3 regions of the Pseudomonas baetica genome follow, and region 1 is predicted to be linked to each of the others. Evidence: riboswitches for the same ligand, from Rfam matches in the RefSeq annotation. Region 1 holds a riboswitch; each other region holds the start of a gene.
What was found. Region 1 has a riboswitch for cobalamin ahead of cobW (cobalamin biosynthesis protein CobW). Riboswitches for the same ligand answer to the same signal wherever they lie in the genome.
Positions count from the first base shown of each region.

Region 2: another riboswitch for cobalamin. It lies ahead of ATI02_RS08305 (CbtB domain-containing protein); the one in region 1 lies ahead of cobW (cobalamin biosynthesis protein CobW).
Region 3: another riboswitch for cobalamin. It lies ahead of cobO (cob(I)yrinic acid a,c-diamide adenosyltransferase); the one in region 1 lies ahead of cobW (cobalamin biosynthesis protein CobW).

Region 1 covers NZ_PHHE01000001.1:6,677,225-6,682,311, forward strand. Annotated here, with positions in the region: gene ATI02_RS31000 (IS256 family transposase) at 1-243, shown strand, start outside; partial or broken gene ATI02_RS31005 (IS3 family transposase) at 306-1,154, shown strand; partial or broken gene ATI02_RS31010 (IS4 family transposase) at 1,164-1,598, shown strand; cobalamin riboswitch at 1,692-1,904, shown strand; gene cobW (cobalamin biosynthesis protein CobW) at 2,005-3,075, shown strand; gene cobN (cobaltochelatase subunit CobN) at 3,079-5,087, shown strand, end outside.
Region 2 covers NZ_PHHE01000001.1:1,804,261-1,809,347, reverse strand. Annotated here, with positions in the region: one part of gene ATI02_RS08315 (IS3 family transposase) at 1-784, opposite strand, end outside; one part of gene ATI02_RS08315 (IS3 family transposase) at 784-1,039, opposite strand; partial or broken gene ATI02_RS08310 (IS4 family transposase) at 1,103-1,959, opposite strand; cobalamin riboswitch at 2,155-2,376, shown strand; gene ATI02_RS08305 (CbtB domain-containing protein) at 2,500-2,697, shown strand; gene ATI02_RS08300 (CbtA family protein) at 2,709-3,410, shown strand; gene ATI02_RS08295 (cobalamin biosynthesis protein) at 3,407-3,820, shown strand; gene cobM (precorrin-4 C(11)-methyltransferase) at 3,901-4,647, shown strand; gene nfuA (Fe-S biogenesis protein NfuA) at 4,792-5,087, opposite strand, start outside.
Region 3 covers NZ_PHHE01000001.1:663,483-668,569, forward strand. Annotated here, with positions in the region: gene ATI02_RS03005 (C40 family peptidase) at 78-614, shown strand; gene ATI02_RS03010 (PQQ-dependent sugar dehydrogenase) at 748-2,061, opposite strand; gene ATI02_RS03015 (hypothetical protein) at 2,128-2,712, opposite strand; cobalamin riboswitch at 2,866-3,095, shown strand; gene cobO (cob(I)yrinic acid a,c-diamide adenosyltransferase) at 3,177-3,788, shown strand; gene ATI02_RS03025 (cobyrinic acid a,c-diamide synthase CobB) at 3,785-5,087, shown strand, end outside.

The DNA.
Region 1 (5,087 bases):
TTCCCGCCTGCCATTCGAAAAGTGATCTATACGACCAACGCTATCGAAAGCATCAACGCTCAGCTACGCAAGATCATCAAGACCCGGGGCCACTTCCCGACGGATGACGCAGCGACCAAGCTGATCTGGCTTGGGCTGCGTAACATCACGGCAAACTGGGGCTCGGCGGCTCATGACTGGAAGAGTGCGATGAACCAATTTGCGATTCTGTACGGAGATCGATTTATCAGGCCGACCTGGTAAAACCCGGCCTGCCTGACGGCAGGCCATTACCGGCCCGCACACAAAAAATCTGACACTCTCATCAACTGAGCCCCCAAGAGCCGGTTGATTGGCTTTGCGCAGTCTTTGACGTCACTCGTTCGTGTTACTACGCCCATCGTCTCAGGCGCCGAACTCCAGACGTTGAGCGGCTTCGGTTGCGCAGCCGGGTTAACGAACTGTTTACGCAAAGTCGAAGCGCCGCCGGTAGCCGCAGCATCGTGTCGATGATGCAGGAAGACGGCGAGCAAATTGGGCGGTTCAAGGTGCGAGGCCTGATGCGGGAACTGGAGTTGGTCAGTAAACAACCTGGATCACATGCCTACAAACAAGCGACGGTTGAGCGGCCTGACATTCCGAACATATTGAATCGAGAGTTTGATGTGCCGGCGCCGAATCAGGTCTGGTGTGGCGACATCACCTACATCTGGGCTCAAGGGAAATGGCATTACCTGGCTGTCGTTATGGATCTTTACGCGCGCCGAGTGGTGGGCTGGGCGCTGTCGAACAAGCCGGATGCGGATCTGGTCATCAAGGCGTTGGACATGGCTTACGAACAGCGTGGCAGGCCTCAAGGGCTTCTGTTTCACTCGGATCAGGGCTCGCAATATGGCAGTCGCCAGTTTCGCCAACGGCTCTGGCGTTACCGCATGCGCCAAAGCATGAGCCGTCGTGGAAACTGCTGGGATAACGCGCCGATGGAGCGTGTGTTTCGCAGCTTGAAAACTGAATGGATACCGACCGTGGGCTACATGACAGCTCAAGAAGCGCACCGCGACATCAGTCATTACCTGATGCATCGGTACAACTGGATTAGACCGCACCAATTCAACAACGGACTGGCCCCAGCTCAGGCCGAGAAAAAACTTAACGTCGTGTCCGGGATTAGTTGACCACTACAGTTCCAGCGACTGGAAGCGATCCTGGAAAGTGAAATCGAAACTCTTGGCAGCCCAAAGGCTACCTTACTCGGGTTCGCCACGGCGGTGTTGGCCTACAACGTCCTGGCCGTCCTCAAACGAAGCGTCGAGCAAGCTCACCGGGATACCCAGCCTGACGGCTGGGAAGCCTCGACCTATCACTTGGCGGTTCAGGTCAGGAGTGGTTATGAGGGAATGCAGATTGCGCTGCCTTCGGAATATCTTCCCGTCATTCCTCTGGAAAAACTGGCCCAGCGCTTACTAGAGCTGGCCAGCAACATCCAACCCAAACAAGTTGCGAAAAGCCCCCGTGGCCCCAAGGTGCCTAAGCCCAAGACATGGGTCCAAGGCACGGCGGTGCATGCGCATGTTTCAACGGACAGAGTAATCAAGGCTGCCAAAACTAAAAGACCTTGAAAGGGATGGCTGTAAGAGCGAAACCGCCAGCGGCCCCAGCCGCAGCAACGGATATGCCCCCAATCCAAACATTGACCCATAAGCAAGCCATGCGTAGCCTTGCGCTTTCGAGGTTCTTCGGCCCATGCCGAAGCTAAGAAGGGAACGCGGTCAATGCCGCGGCTGCCCCCGCAACTGTGAACGGTGAAGTTCGTTGCCAAGCCACTGCCAGCTCAATCCACAGAGCCCGCGGGAAGGCGCAACGAACGCCAGGCCCAGCGCCTGAACACCGTCAGCCAGGAGACCTGCCTCGTCACAGATTCTCACTACAACCGGGCGGGGTGATCCGGTGGCGAACTCTCCAGGCACGCACGCGCGGTGCCGGTTCTCGTCCCGTATGCCCGCCACTTTGCCAAAGGGCATACCGATGAAAACACTGGCCAAACTCCCCGTCACCATCGTCACCGGCTTCCTCGGCTCGGGCAAAACCACGCTGCTACGGCACATGCTCGATAACGCTCAGGGCCGCCGCATCGCAGTGATCGTCAACGAGTTCGGCGAGTTGGGCATTGACGGTGAAATCCTCAAACAGTGCACCATCGGCTGCACCGAAGAAGAAGCCTCCGGTCGCGTTTATGAACTGGCCAACGGCTGCCTGTGCTGCACCGTTCAAGAAGAATTCTTCCCGGTGATGCGCGAGCTGGTGGCACGTCGTGGTGACCTCGACCACATCCTCATCGAAACCTCCGGTCTGGCCCTGCCGAAACCATTGGTGCAAGCCTTTCAGTGGCCGGAAATCCGCAGTGCCTGCACTGTTGATGCGGTGATCACCGTGGTCGACAGCCCGGCCGTGGCCGCCGGCACTTTCGCCGCGTTCCCGGATCAGGTCGACGCCCAGCGCAAACTCGACCCGAACCTGGACCACGAATCGCCACTGCACGAACTGTTCGCTGACCAACTGGCCAGCGCCGATCTGGTCATCCTCAACAAGGCCGACCAGACCAGCCCGGAAGACCTCGCGCGCGTGCGCCTTGAAGTCGCCGAAGAGCTGCCGCCCGCAGTAAAAATCATCGAAGCCAGCAACGGCCGCCTGCCGCTGGACGTGCTGATCGGCCTCGGCGCCGGTTCCGAAGAACACATCGATAGCCGCCACAGCCATCACGATCACCACCACGACGGTGATGACGATCACGACGACCACGATCACGACGCCTTTGATTCGATCTCCATCGAACTGCCGCAAGCTGACGAAAGCCTGCTGCTCGATGCGCTGACGCAACTGGTGGTCCAGCACGGCATCCTGCGTGTGAAGGGCTTCGCGGCGATCCCGAACAAGCCGATGCGCTTGCTGATTCAAGGTGTGGGTACGCGTTTCGACAAGCACTTCGACCGTCAGTGGGGTGCCGATGAGGCACGCGTCACGCGTCTGGTGTTGATCGGTCAGGAGCTCGACGCGGCGCAACTCGAGGCGCAACTGCGCGCCGCGCTCAGCGTTTAAGCCATGCACCTGCTCAGGACCCAGCCCGGCGGTTTCGTCTCGGATGACAACATTGCCGACCTTGGCCAAACCCCCGCCGAGCTGGTGATCCTGTGCAGCGGTGATTCCAGTCTGGCGCTGCTCGCCGAAGCCGCGCAGCAGTTGCCCGAGGATTATCCGAGCCTGCGTCTGGCCAATCCGATGCAGGTGCAGAATCACGCCTCGGTCGATTTGTACGTCGACGAAGTGTTGCGCCACGCCAAGGTGATCCTGATCTCGCTCCATGGTGGCATTGCTTATTGGCGTTATGGCGTCGAGCGTCTGATCGAGCTGACTGAGCGCGGTGTGCAGGTGATTCTGGTGCCGGGTGACGATCGCCCTGATCCGGAACTCAGCGATCTGAGCACCGTCGCAGCCGAGGATCGCGATCGACTCTGGCAGTTCTTGCGCCAAGGCGGCATGGGCAACGCGCTGGACTTCTTTCGTTGTCTGGCCAACCGTTGGCTGGCCCGCGATTACGTTTGGGGTGAGCCGCAAACGCTGCCGCGCACGGCGATTTACCATCCGCACAAAACTTCTGCCGCACTGAGTGACTGGCAAGCCGAATGGCTGCCCGAGCAACCGGTGGCGGCGGTGCTGTTTTACCGTTCGCACTTGCAAGCGGCGAACACCGCGTTCATCGATATTTTTTGCCAGCGCCTGCAGGCTGCTGGATTGAATCCGTTGCCGATCGCGGTGGCCAGTCTGAAAGAGCCCGGCTGTCTGTCGGTGGTCGAGGACTGGCTGGATGAAGTCGAAGCGGGGGTGATTCTCAACACCACCGGTTTCGCCCAGTCCAGCCCTGAAGCGCCGCATCTGCGGCCGTTTCGTCGCAATATCCCGGTGATCCAGGCGATCTGTGCCCAGGACAACGAGCCCGGCTGGCGCGACAGCGAGCAGGGCCTTGGGCCAAGGGATCTGGCGATGCACATTGCCCTGCCGGAACTCGACGGGCGCATCATCAGCCGGCCGATCAGCTTCAAGGATCTGGCCTGGCGTAGCGAGCGCAGTCAGTCCGATGTGGTCTGCTACCGCGCGCAACCGGAGCGCATGGATTTTGTCGCCGAACTGGCGCGGCGCTGGATCGATCTGGCGCGGGTGCCGAACGCCGAGAAACGCATCGCGTTGATCCTTGCCAATTACCCGACCCGCGACGGACGCATCGGCAACGGCGTCGGCCTCGATACGCCGGCGGCGGCGCTGAATATCCTGCGTGCGTTGCAGGCCGAGGGCTATCCGGTCACGGCAGAGTTGCCCAAAACCGGCACCGAGCTGATCCAGCAATTGCTCGGCGGCGTCAGCAACGATCTCGACACGATTGATCTGCGCCCGTGCCAGCAAAGTCTGGCGATGGACGATTATCTGGCGATGTTCAATGCACTGCCTGACGCCAACCGTGCGGCGGTGGTCGAGCGTTGGGGCCCGCCGCAAAACGATCCGATGTGCCGCGACGGGCGCATGATGATCGCCGGTCTGCGTTTGGGCCTGACCTTTGTCGGTATTCAACCGGCGCGGGGTTATCAGGTCGATCCGAGCGCGGTCTATCACGATCCGGATCTGGTGCCGCCCCACGGTTATCTCGCGTTCTATTTCTGGCTGCGCAACACCTATGGCGCCCACGGCGTGATCCACGTCGGCAAGCACGGCAACCTCGAATGGCTGCCGGGCAAAGGTGTCGGACTGTCCGAGAACTGCTGGCCGGATGCGTTGCTCGGGCCGCTGCCGAACATTTATCCGTTTATTGTCAACGACCCGGGCGAGGGCGCCCAGGCCAAACGACGCACACAAGCGGTGATCATCGACCACTTGATGCCGCCGCTGACCCGCGCCGAAACCTATGGCCCGCTGCGTAATCTGGAGCTGTTGGCCGACGAATACTACGAAGCGCAGCTGCTCGATCCGCGCCGTGCCCGCGAGTTGCAACGCGACATTCTGCAACTGGTGCGCGATACGCAAATCGATCGTGAACTGCAGCTCGACGCAGCACTGGACAG
Region 2 (5,087 bases), 4.9 Mb from region 1:
GCTTCTTGAGCTGTCATGTAGCCCACGGTCGGTATCCATTCAGTTTTCAAGCTGCGAAACACACGCTCCATCGGCGCGTTATCCCAGCAGTTTCCACGACGGCTCATGCTTTGGCGCATGCGGTAACGCCAGAGCCGTTGGCGAAACTGGCGACTGCCATATTGCGAGCCCTGATCCGAGTGAAACAGAAGCCCTTGAGGCCTGCCACGCTGTTCGTAAGCCATGTCCAACGCCTTGATGACCAGATCCGCATCCGGCTTGTTCGACAGCGCCCAGCCCACCACTCGGCGCGCGTAAAGATCCATAACGACAGCCAGGTAATGCCATTTCCCTTGAGCCCAGATGTAGGTGATGTCGCCACACCAGACCTGATTCGGCGCCGGCACATCAAACTCTCGATTCAATATGTTCGGAATGTCAGGCCGCTCAACCGTCGCTTGTTTGTAGGCATGTGATCCAGGTTGTTTACTGACCAACTCCAGTTCCCGCATCAGGCCTCGCACCTTGAACCGCCCAATTTGCTCGCCGTCTTCCTGCATCATCGACACGATGCTGCGGCTACCGGCGGCGCTTCGACTTTGCGTAAACAGTTCGTTAACCCGGCTGCGCAACCGAAGCCGCTCAACGTCTGGAGTTCGGCGCCTGAGACGATGGGCGTAGTAACACGAACGAGTGACGTCAAAGACTGCGCAAAGCCAATCAACCGGCTCTTGGGGGCTCAGTTGATCAATCAGCGCGTGCGCTCGTGCTCTTCCGACATCAAGAGCGCGGTAGCCTTTTTTAAAATGGATTTCTCCCGCTCAAGTCGAGCGATTCGAGCTTCCAATTCCTGGATTTTCTGTTGCTCTGGCGTCAGCGCTTTACTCTGCGGAGTAACGCCAGTGCGCTCCTGCTGAAGCTGATTAACCCAGCGGCGCAACGCGGACTCAACCACACCAAGCGAGCGGCTGGCTTCGATATGGCTATAGCCTTGATCGAGCACGAGGCCTGCGGCCTCGCGTTTGAATTCAGCGGAAAAAGAACGACGTTGTTTGGTCATCAGACACCTCTATCTGGCGAGCATTCTCGCCTAAATGGGTGTCCGGTTTCATTAGACCACTACAAACATACCTTCAATACTCCAGCGACGGCGATAGAGTTGCGCGATCTGCTGCGCGCTGACGCTCTGGGGTAGATTGCTCCAGAACATCAAGCTGCTGTCACCCGAGTCTGTTGGCGAATGAAGCGTCAGTTCGACACGCCGACATTGGTAACCGCCTCTGACCTGGATGATCTGCTCACGCACAGTGCCTGTTTCCACAGGCACGGGTTCTTGCCACTCACCCTCTTGAATCAGGCGTGGATGCTTGGCTTGCTGACGAATGACAAAGGACGTCTGGACCTGCTCACAAGCCTCCATGACCGGGAGCGTGCAATAGAGTCGATCAGCCAGCCACACTTGGCCTGGCTCGGCATTGGCCAGTAGAGGCAGCACGCAAACACGCTCGCTTGCGTAGGCATCCTCACACGCCTGAAGGTCGATGACCTGATCGAGATCGGGGTCGTAAACAACCACCGAAAAGCCAGGACGAGCGGCGCCTCGCTCATGGCGTAGAGCGCCCAGACGTTTCTCAGTGGAAGCCAAATGATTGCCGTCCACCACTCCGGCAACGTTTTGGTGCAGCCCAGCTCCTTGATGGTCGGAGTCAGACGTTGCGCACAACCTGTGACCAGAGCGCGTAACAGCGCAGGTTCAGTACGACTGATCTTGTCGTAGAGGGCAGCCAAACTGACAGGAAGATCTTCCAGTTGCCGCGCGGCGGCGTGCAGGGATGGCTTCAAGCCCAATGAAACAAGGGACATCAGCTTGATGATGGTCGAGAACAGTAGCTCACGAGAATACTGCCGTTGCCGATGCTCTTCGAAGACCTGATCAATCCACTCAGGCGCAATGGCCTGCTCCAGCGCCAATTTGGCCATGACACTGGCAGGTGCTTTTTTCTCGAAACGCGCTAGAACATCGGCCCACATCGTTCGGGTCCTCCTGGCTGAAGTATCAGGGGATTTTACCTAAGACCTTGAAAGGGATGGCCGTAAGGGCGAAACCCTAAGCCGCCGTTACCGCAGCAACGGATATGCCCCCTCCAATTGACTCAAATCCCCCCCTCATGCTCTCCTACGCAACTTGTTACGGGTGCCCTTCACAGGGTGAAACGGGAAACCGGTGAATCATGTGCTTTACTCAAGCCCATGTCAGTCCGGTGCTGCCCCCGCAACGGTAAGCGAGCGAAGCGTCAAAACCACTGTGCCCCAACGGCATGGGAAGGTGACGCTTGCAGGTCGGCCTGACGCCAACCCCTCGTGAGCCCGGAGACCGGCCCGCAACACACAGCCCGCAGTCATGCGTCGCTGAACATAACAAACCCGCGGTGGGCGGGCGCTGTTCGAACCTCTGCGAGCCCGACCCGCAGGGGTTTTCATGCGCTCTATGACCCCGCTGACACTCCAGAGGGAAGCGCCATGTCGATCATCAGCAGCACCGCCAGCAACACCGACAAGATCTCCAGCACCACCACCCTGAGCCAACGCCTGACCGCCGCCATTTTCGCGTCGATCCTGGGCGCCAGCCTCGTCTATTTCGCCGGTTTCTCGCACATCGAAGCGGTGCACAACGCCGCTCACGATACCCGCCACAGCGCCGCGTTCCCGTGCCACTGAGACCTGCCGACATGATCAAGCGTATTGCGCAAACAGCAGGTTTCAGCGGTCTGCTGGCCGCCCTGCTCCTCACCCTGCTGCAAAGCTTCTGGGTTTCGCCGCTGATTCTGCAGGCCGAAACCTATGAAAAGTCCGAACCTGCGGCTGAAGTACACGAACATGCAGCTGGCACGGCTGCCCACACCCACGACGCCGAAGCCTGGGAACCGGAAGATGGCTGGCAGCGTGTGGTCTCGACCACGGGCGGCAATCTGGTGGTGGCCGTCGGTTTTGCCCTGATGCTCGCCGGTCTCTACACCCTGCGCGCGCCGACCAAAACTTCGCAAGGTCTGCTCTGGGGCCTGGCCGGCTACGCCACTTTCGTGCTGGCACCGACCTTGGGCTTGCCGCCGGAATTGCCGGGCACTGCTGCGGCGGATCTGGCTTCACGGCAGCTCTGGTGGATCAGCACAGCCGCGTCCACCGCCGTCGGCCTGGCGTTGATCGCGTTCAGCCGCCATTGGCTGATGAAGATCCTCGGTGTGGCGATCCTCGCTGTGCCGCACGTCATCGGTGCACCTCAGCCGGAAGTGCATTCGATGCTGGCGCCAGAAGCGCTTGAGGCACAGTTCAAAATCGCTTCGCAGTTGACCAACGTGGCGTTCTGGCTGGCCCTGGGCCTGATCAGTGCCTGGTTGTTCCGCCGCAAAAGCGAAGGTCAATACCACCTATGACCGATGACAGCGCAGCGCCGACCTTCGTGGTCGGCCTGGGCTGCCAGCGCGGCTGCCCCGCCAGCACATTACGCGCGTTACTCGATCAAGCCTTGCAGGCCCATCGCATTGAGCTCGAAGCGGTCAAGGCCTTGGCCAGCATCGACTTGAAACGCGATGAGCCAGGTTTGCAAGAACTCGCCGCACAATTGGCCCTGCCGTTGCTGTATTTCAGCAGCGAACAATTGGCCAGCTATCAACAGCAGCTCAGTCACCATTCGCAGATCGCCTACGAACGCACCGGTTGCTACGGCGTCGCCGAAAGTGCCGCACTGGCGCTCGCTGAACAGTTGATTCAGGCACCGGCAAAACTGCTGATTTCCCGGCAAAAATACGCTCAGGCAACGCTGGCATTGGCCGGCGCTGCGTAAAATCCCGATAATCCCCGCCATCGATCATGAGCGATCTTCATCTGAAGCATGGCTGCACCTCTTTTCCAAAGGATTCAACGATGACCGTTTACTTCATCGGCGCAGGCCCCGGCGACCCGGAATTGATCACCGTCAAAGGCCAGCGGCTGATCCGCAGTTGCCCGGTGATCATCTATGCAGGCTCGCTGGTACCGGCGGCGGTGCTGGACGGTCACCAGGCAGAGACAGTGGTTAATAGCGCTGAACTGCATCTGGAACAGATCATCGAACTGATCAAAACCGCCCATGCCAAGGGCCAGGATATAGCGCGAGTGCATTCGGGGGATCCGAGTCTTTACGGCGCCATTGGCGAGCAGATTCGCTATTTGCGCGAGCTGGATATTCCATTCGAAATCATTCCCGGGGTGACGGCGACAGCGGCGTGTGCGGCGTTACTGGGTGCCGAACTGACCCTGCCCGATGTGTCGCAGAGCGTGATTCTGACTCGCTACGCCGATAAAACCGCGATGCCGGCGGGTGAAGAGTTGGCCAGTCTGGCGCAGCATCGCGCGACCATGGCGATTCATCTGGGGGTCAATCATCTGGAGAAGATCATCGCTGAACTGCTGCCGCATTACGGCGCCGATTGCCCGATTGCGGTGATCCACCGGGCGACGTGGCCGGATCAGGATTGGGTAGTGGGGACGCTGGCGGACATTGCCGAGAAGGTTGACGTCAAAGGGTTTCGGCGCACGGCGTTGATTCTGGTCGGGCGGGTGTTGGGGAGTGAGGTGTTTAGCGAGTCATCTTTATATCGCGCGGGGCATGCACATTTGTATCGCCCATGAGGGCCTCTTCGCGAGCAAGCCCGCTCCCACATTTGGAATGCGATCAAATGTGGGAGCGGGCTTGCTCGCGAAGGCGTCGGCACATTTCACCCATAAAAAAACGGCGCTCACGGGGCGCCGTTTTTCATGTCCGCAGCGAACACCTTAGTAGTAGGCGTTTTCTTTCTGCGTGTGGTCGGTCACGTCGCGAACGCCCTTGAGCTCAGGAATACGCTCGAGCAAGGTGCGCTCGATGCCTTCCTTCAAGGTCACGTCGGCCTGGCCGCAGCCCTGGCAACCGCCACCGAACTGCAACACGGCAATGCCGTCTTCAACCACATCGATCAGGCTGACCTGACCGCCGTGGCTGGCCAGCCCCGGGTTGATTTCAGTTTGCAGGTAGTAATTGATGCGCTCGTTGACCGGGCTATCGGCGTTGACCATCGGCACTTTGGCGTTTG
Region 3 (5,087 bases), 6.0 Mb from region 1:
CGCCTGCGTGCTAACGCAGGCGGTTTTGTTTTCTGTCCATCCGGCAGAAGCCGCAGCCAGATCAGGAAGTTCTGCTTATGACCATGTCGGCCCGCCTCGCATTGATCTTCTTCGCAGCGCTGCTCAGCGCCTGTGCCAGTCGTACTCCGCCGCCTGCGCCAGTGGTTCGCGCGCCGGTGGTGTTCGGTCCATCCCAAGCCTTTTCTCCTGCTGCTGAAGACGTGCTGTTTCGTGCGCTCGGTCTGGTCGGCACGCCTTATCGCTGGGGCGGCAATACGCCGGATTCGGGATTTGATTGCAGTGGGCTGATCGGCTTTGTTTACCGTGATGCGGCGGGTATTTCTCTGCCGCGCTCCACGCGCGAGCTGATCGTCATGCAGGCGCCGAATGTCGGTAAGGAAGGCTTGCAGACCGGTGACCTGATCTTCTTCGCCACCAATGGTGGTTCGCAGGTCAGTCATGCGGGGATTTACGTCGGGGAGGGGCGCTTCGTGCATGCGCCGGCAACGGGCGGCACGGTGAAGCTGGACAGTCTGTCGAAGGCGTATTGGCAGAAGGCGTATCTGAGTGCGAAGCGGGTGTTGCAGCCTGAGCATCTGGCGCATAACCCATAGTAAAAATCGCAGCAATCCTAATGTGGGAGCGAGCCTGCTCGCGAAAGCGGTGTATCAGTCAACTCAATGGAGGCTGACACTGCGCATTCGCGAGCAGGCTCGCTCCCACAGTTGTTTCAGGTCACATTCAACATCACTTCGTGGCCGAGACTCGCCACACCTTATTGCCGACATCATCCGCCACCAGCAAGCCACCTTGCTGGTCGATCACCACACCGACCGGGCGACCCAGTGCGTTCTCGTCCTTGTCTAGGAAACCGGTCAGCACGTCCACCGGTTGGCCCGTCGGCTTACCAGCCGCGAACGGTACGAAAATTACTTTGTAGCCACTGTGCGGCTTGCGGTTCCACGAGCCATGCTGGCCAATGAATGCGCCTTCCTTGAATTGCGCCGGCAAACTGTTGCCCTCGGCGAAGGTCAGGCCCAATGAGGCGGTGTGCGGGCCGACGGCGTAGTCCGGCGCGATGGCTTTGGCGACCAGGTCCGGGTTCTGCGGCTCGACCCGCACATCGACGTGCTGACCGTAATAGCTGAATGGCCAACCATAGAAGCCGCCATCCTTGACCGAAGTAATGTAGTCCGGCACCAGATCGCTGCCGATCTCGTCACGCTCGTTCACCGCTGTCCACAGCGCGCCACTGGTAGGCTCCCAGGCAAGGCCGTTAGGGTTGCGGATGCCCGAGGCAAAAATCCGATGATTGCCGGTGGCCCGGTCCACTTCCCAGATCGCCGCGCGACCTTGTTCCTGGTCCATGCCGTTTTCGCCGACGTTGCTGTTCGAGCCGACGGTGACGTACAGCTTGCTGCCGTCCTTGCTGGCGATCACGTTTTTCGTCCAGTGATGGTTCAGTGTGCCGCCCGGCAGATCGGTGACCTTGATCGGCTGCGACTTGATTTCGGTTGCGCCGGGCTCGTAATTGAAGCGCAGCAAGCGATCGGTATCGGCGACATACAGATCATTACCGACCAGGGTCATGCCAAACGGCGAATTGAGATTTTGTAGAAACACCGTGCGGGTCTCCGCCACGCCATCGTGGTCGGCGTCGCGCAGCAAGGTGATGCGATTCGGGCTCGGTACGCCGGCGCCGGCCTTGCCCATGACTTTCTTCATCACCCAGCCACGAATACCTTTGCTGTCGTCGGGTTTGGGCGGGGCATTGGTTTCTGCCACCAGCACATCGCCATTGGGCAGCACGTAAAGCCAGCGCGGATGATCGAGGCCTTCGGCAAACGCTGCCACTTGGGTGCCTGCTGCCGCAGTCGGTTTGCCGCCCTCGGGCCAGCCGATCGCCGGGGCGATGTTCACCGTCGGGATCAGGGTTTTGTTCGGTTCGGGCAGTTTCGGTGACGGGCCGGTGCCGTCGGTGACTTGCAGGCTGGAGGATTCACCGCAGGCGGCGAGCCCTCCGGCGAGCGCGATAACGAGAGCGAGCTGGGTCTTGCGCATTGCTGATCTTCCCTATGAATGCATTCTTAATCATAGAGGAGCGCGCAAGCCCGATGGTTCAACTGCTCAACCGCGGGCCTCTTTGAACAGTACGGCGATGCCCGGATGATAGTTGCCGGCTTCGCTGCGCAACTTGCGGTAGGCGTAGGGGAAATACCAGGCGACGGCGCAGGTATGTTCCTTTTGCAGGTCGTCGACCATGTCTTGGAGTTCTTCGGGGCTGGCGCTGTGTTGGGCTTTTTGCGGGGCGACAAACAGGCAGCCAAGCTTGAGGTCGCTGGCGAAGCTGATGCGTTTGGCGTCGCTGGTGATCTCCAGCAGGGCTTGGGTCAGGTTGAGGTTGTTGACTCGCGGCCAGCGTTGCGTGGCCTGAATGTAAGCGCGGTCTTCGGTACCCGCCAGGAACAGATCGGCGCGGGCATTGCGCTCGCCTTCTTCGTTCTGCTTGCGGGTAGCGGTCTGTTCCAGTGTCACCATTTCGGCCATCCAGGCCGCCGCTGAAAGCAAGCCGAGGTTGGCTTTCTCGTCATGCCAGTAGGGCGTGTCGCTGTCGCCGCGCACGGCGTTGTAACGGTCGATACAGTCAAACCAGCGTTCCAGCACCGGGCGTAGAAATTCCAGGCGCGGGTTGCTGATGATCATGCCTTGCATGTGGCTCACCTTGTTCTTGTGTGATGTGAGATTGTGGCTCTTTGATATCACTCTTGAGAGTGTGGCACAAGATTGGCGTCAGATAATTGATCGACGGCAGTTATTCGCCCGATGGACCCCTCTTTAATTGACGCTCAACCCCCAACCCTCTAACCTTCGCGGCTTGTTTCAGGTGCTCTGTGACGTGCGTCGACAGAGTGAAACAGGGAAGCCGGTGAGGGTTGTCTGCAGAGCAGGCACAACCACGATCCCGGCGCTGCCCCCGCAACGGTAAATGAGTGAAAACTGCGCCTTGAGCCACTGCTTCGAAAGAAGCGGGAAGGCGCGCAGTCAGGCGAACGCCGCTCATGAGCCCGGAGACCGGCCTGATCCATCCAGCGGCATCACGGTGGGCGATGCCAGGCTTTTTGCCGTCTATTCTTGTGCCTGCCCGCCGTTATCCAGCCTCAACGGAGAGCTCCCCCATGACTGATTCCCCCGAGCGTGACGAACGCCATCTGGCGCGTATGCAGCGCAAAAAAGCCGTAATCGACGAACGCATCGCCAACTCGCCTGACGAGTGCGGGCTGGTGCTGGTGCTCACCGGTAACGGCAAAGGCAAAAGCAGCTCGGCGTTCGGCATGCTCGCCCGCGCCATGGGCCACGGCATGCAGTGCGGCGTGGTGCAGTTCATCAAGGGCCGCAACAGTACTGGCGAAGAGCTGTTCTTCCGCCGCTTCCCCGAGCAGGTGCGCTTCCATGTGATGGGCGAAGGCTTCACGTGGGAAACCCAGGACCGTCAACGCGACATCGTCGCCGCCGAAGCCGCGTGGGCCGTGTCCCGCGAACTGCTGCGCGACCCGTCGATCGGTCTGGTGGTGCTGGATGAATTGAACATCGCCCTCAAGCACGGTTACCTCGACCTCGATCAGGTGCTCAGCGACTTGCAGGCGCGTCCGCCGATGCAGCATGTGATCGTCACCGGTCGCGGCGCCAAGCCGGAAATGATCGAGATGGGCGACACCGTCACCGAAATGGGCATGCTCAAACACGCCTTCCAGGCCGGCATCAAAGCGCAGAAAGGCGTCGAACTTTGAATCAACCACGTCACTGCCCGGCGGTACTCATCGCCGCGCCGGCCTCCGGTCAGGGCAAGACCACCGTCACCGCCGCGCTGGCCCGTTTGCATCGCAATCAGGGGCGCAAGGTGCGCGTGTTCAAGTGCGGGCCGGACTTTCTCGATCCGATGATTCTCGAGCGCGCCAGCGGTGCGCCGGTTTATCAACTGGACATGTGGATGGTCGGCGAACAGGAAAGCCGTCGCCTCCTGTGGGAAGCCGCCGCTGAAGCCGATCTGATTCTGATCGAAGGCGTGATGGGCCTGTTTGACGGCGCGCCGTCGAGCGCCGATCTGGCGCGGCATTTCGGCGTGCCGGTACTCGGTGTGATCGACGGCACGGCCATGGCGCAGACCTTTGGCGCATTGGCGCTGGGCTTGGCGAAGTATCAGCCGGATCTGCCGTTCGCTGGCGTGTTGGCCAATCGGGTCGGCACTTTGCGTCACGCACAATTGCTCGAAGGCAGCCTCACCGAAGGTTTGCGCTGGTACGGCGCGTTGTCCCGTGAGACCGGCATCGAACTGCCGAGCCGTCATCTTGGTCTGGTTCAGGCCAGTGAACTGAATGACCTCGATATGCGCCTCGACGCGGCTGCCGCAGCGCTTGCCAGCAGTTGCGAGGTAGCGCTGCCACCGGCCGTGGAGTTTGCCGCGCCTGCAGTCATCACCGCAGAGCCCTTATTAAAAGATGTGCGCATCGCCGTCGCCCGCGATGAAGCCTTTGCCTTCACCTATGGCGCGAGCCTCGACTTGCTGCGAGCGATGGGCGCTGAGTTGAGTTTCTTCTCGCCGATTCGCGACACGCAATTTCCTGAGGCGGACAGCCTGTATCTGCCCGGCGGTTACCCGGAATTGCACCATGTGGCGTTATCGCAAAACACCGCGATGCTCGACGCCATCCGTGCGCATCATGCCGCTGGCAAACCGTTGCTCGCTGAATGCGGCGGCATGCTCTATCTGCTCGATTCGTTGACCGATGTTGAAGGCACGCGCGCTGAGCTGGTCGGTTTGCTGGCAGGTGATGCGGTGATGCAAAAACGTCTGGCGGCGCTGGCGCTGCAAGCGGTCGATCTGCCGGAAGGTTCGCTGCGTGGCCACACTTATCACCACTCCCTGACCTCCACTGAATTGACGCCGATTGCCCGGGGCCTGAGCCCCAATGGTGGGCGTGGGGCCGAGGCGGTTTATCGGGAAGGACGGATGACGGCGTCTTATGTGCACTTTTATTTTCCGTCGAATCCGGTGGCTATCGCTGCACTGTTTGCGCCTGACTCCGAAG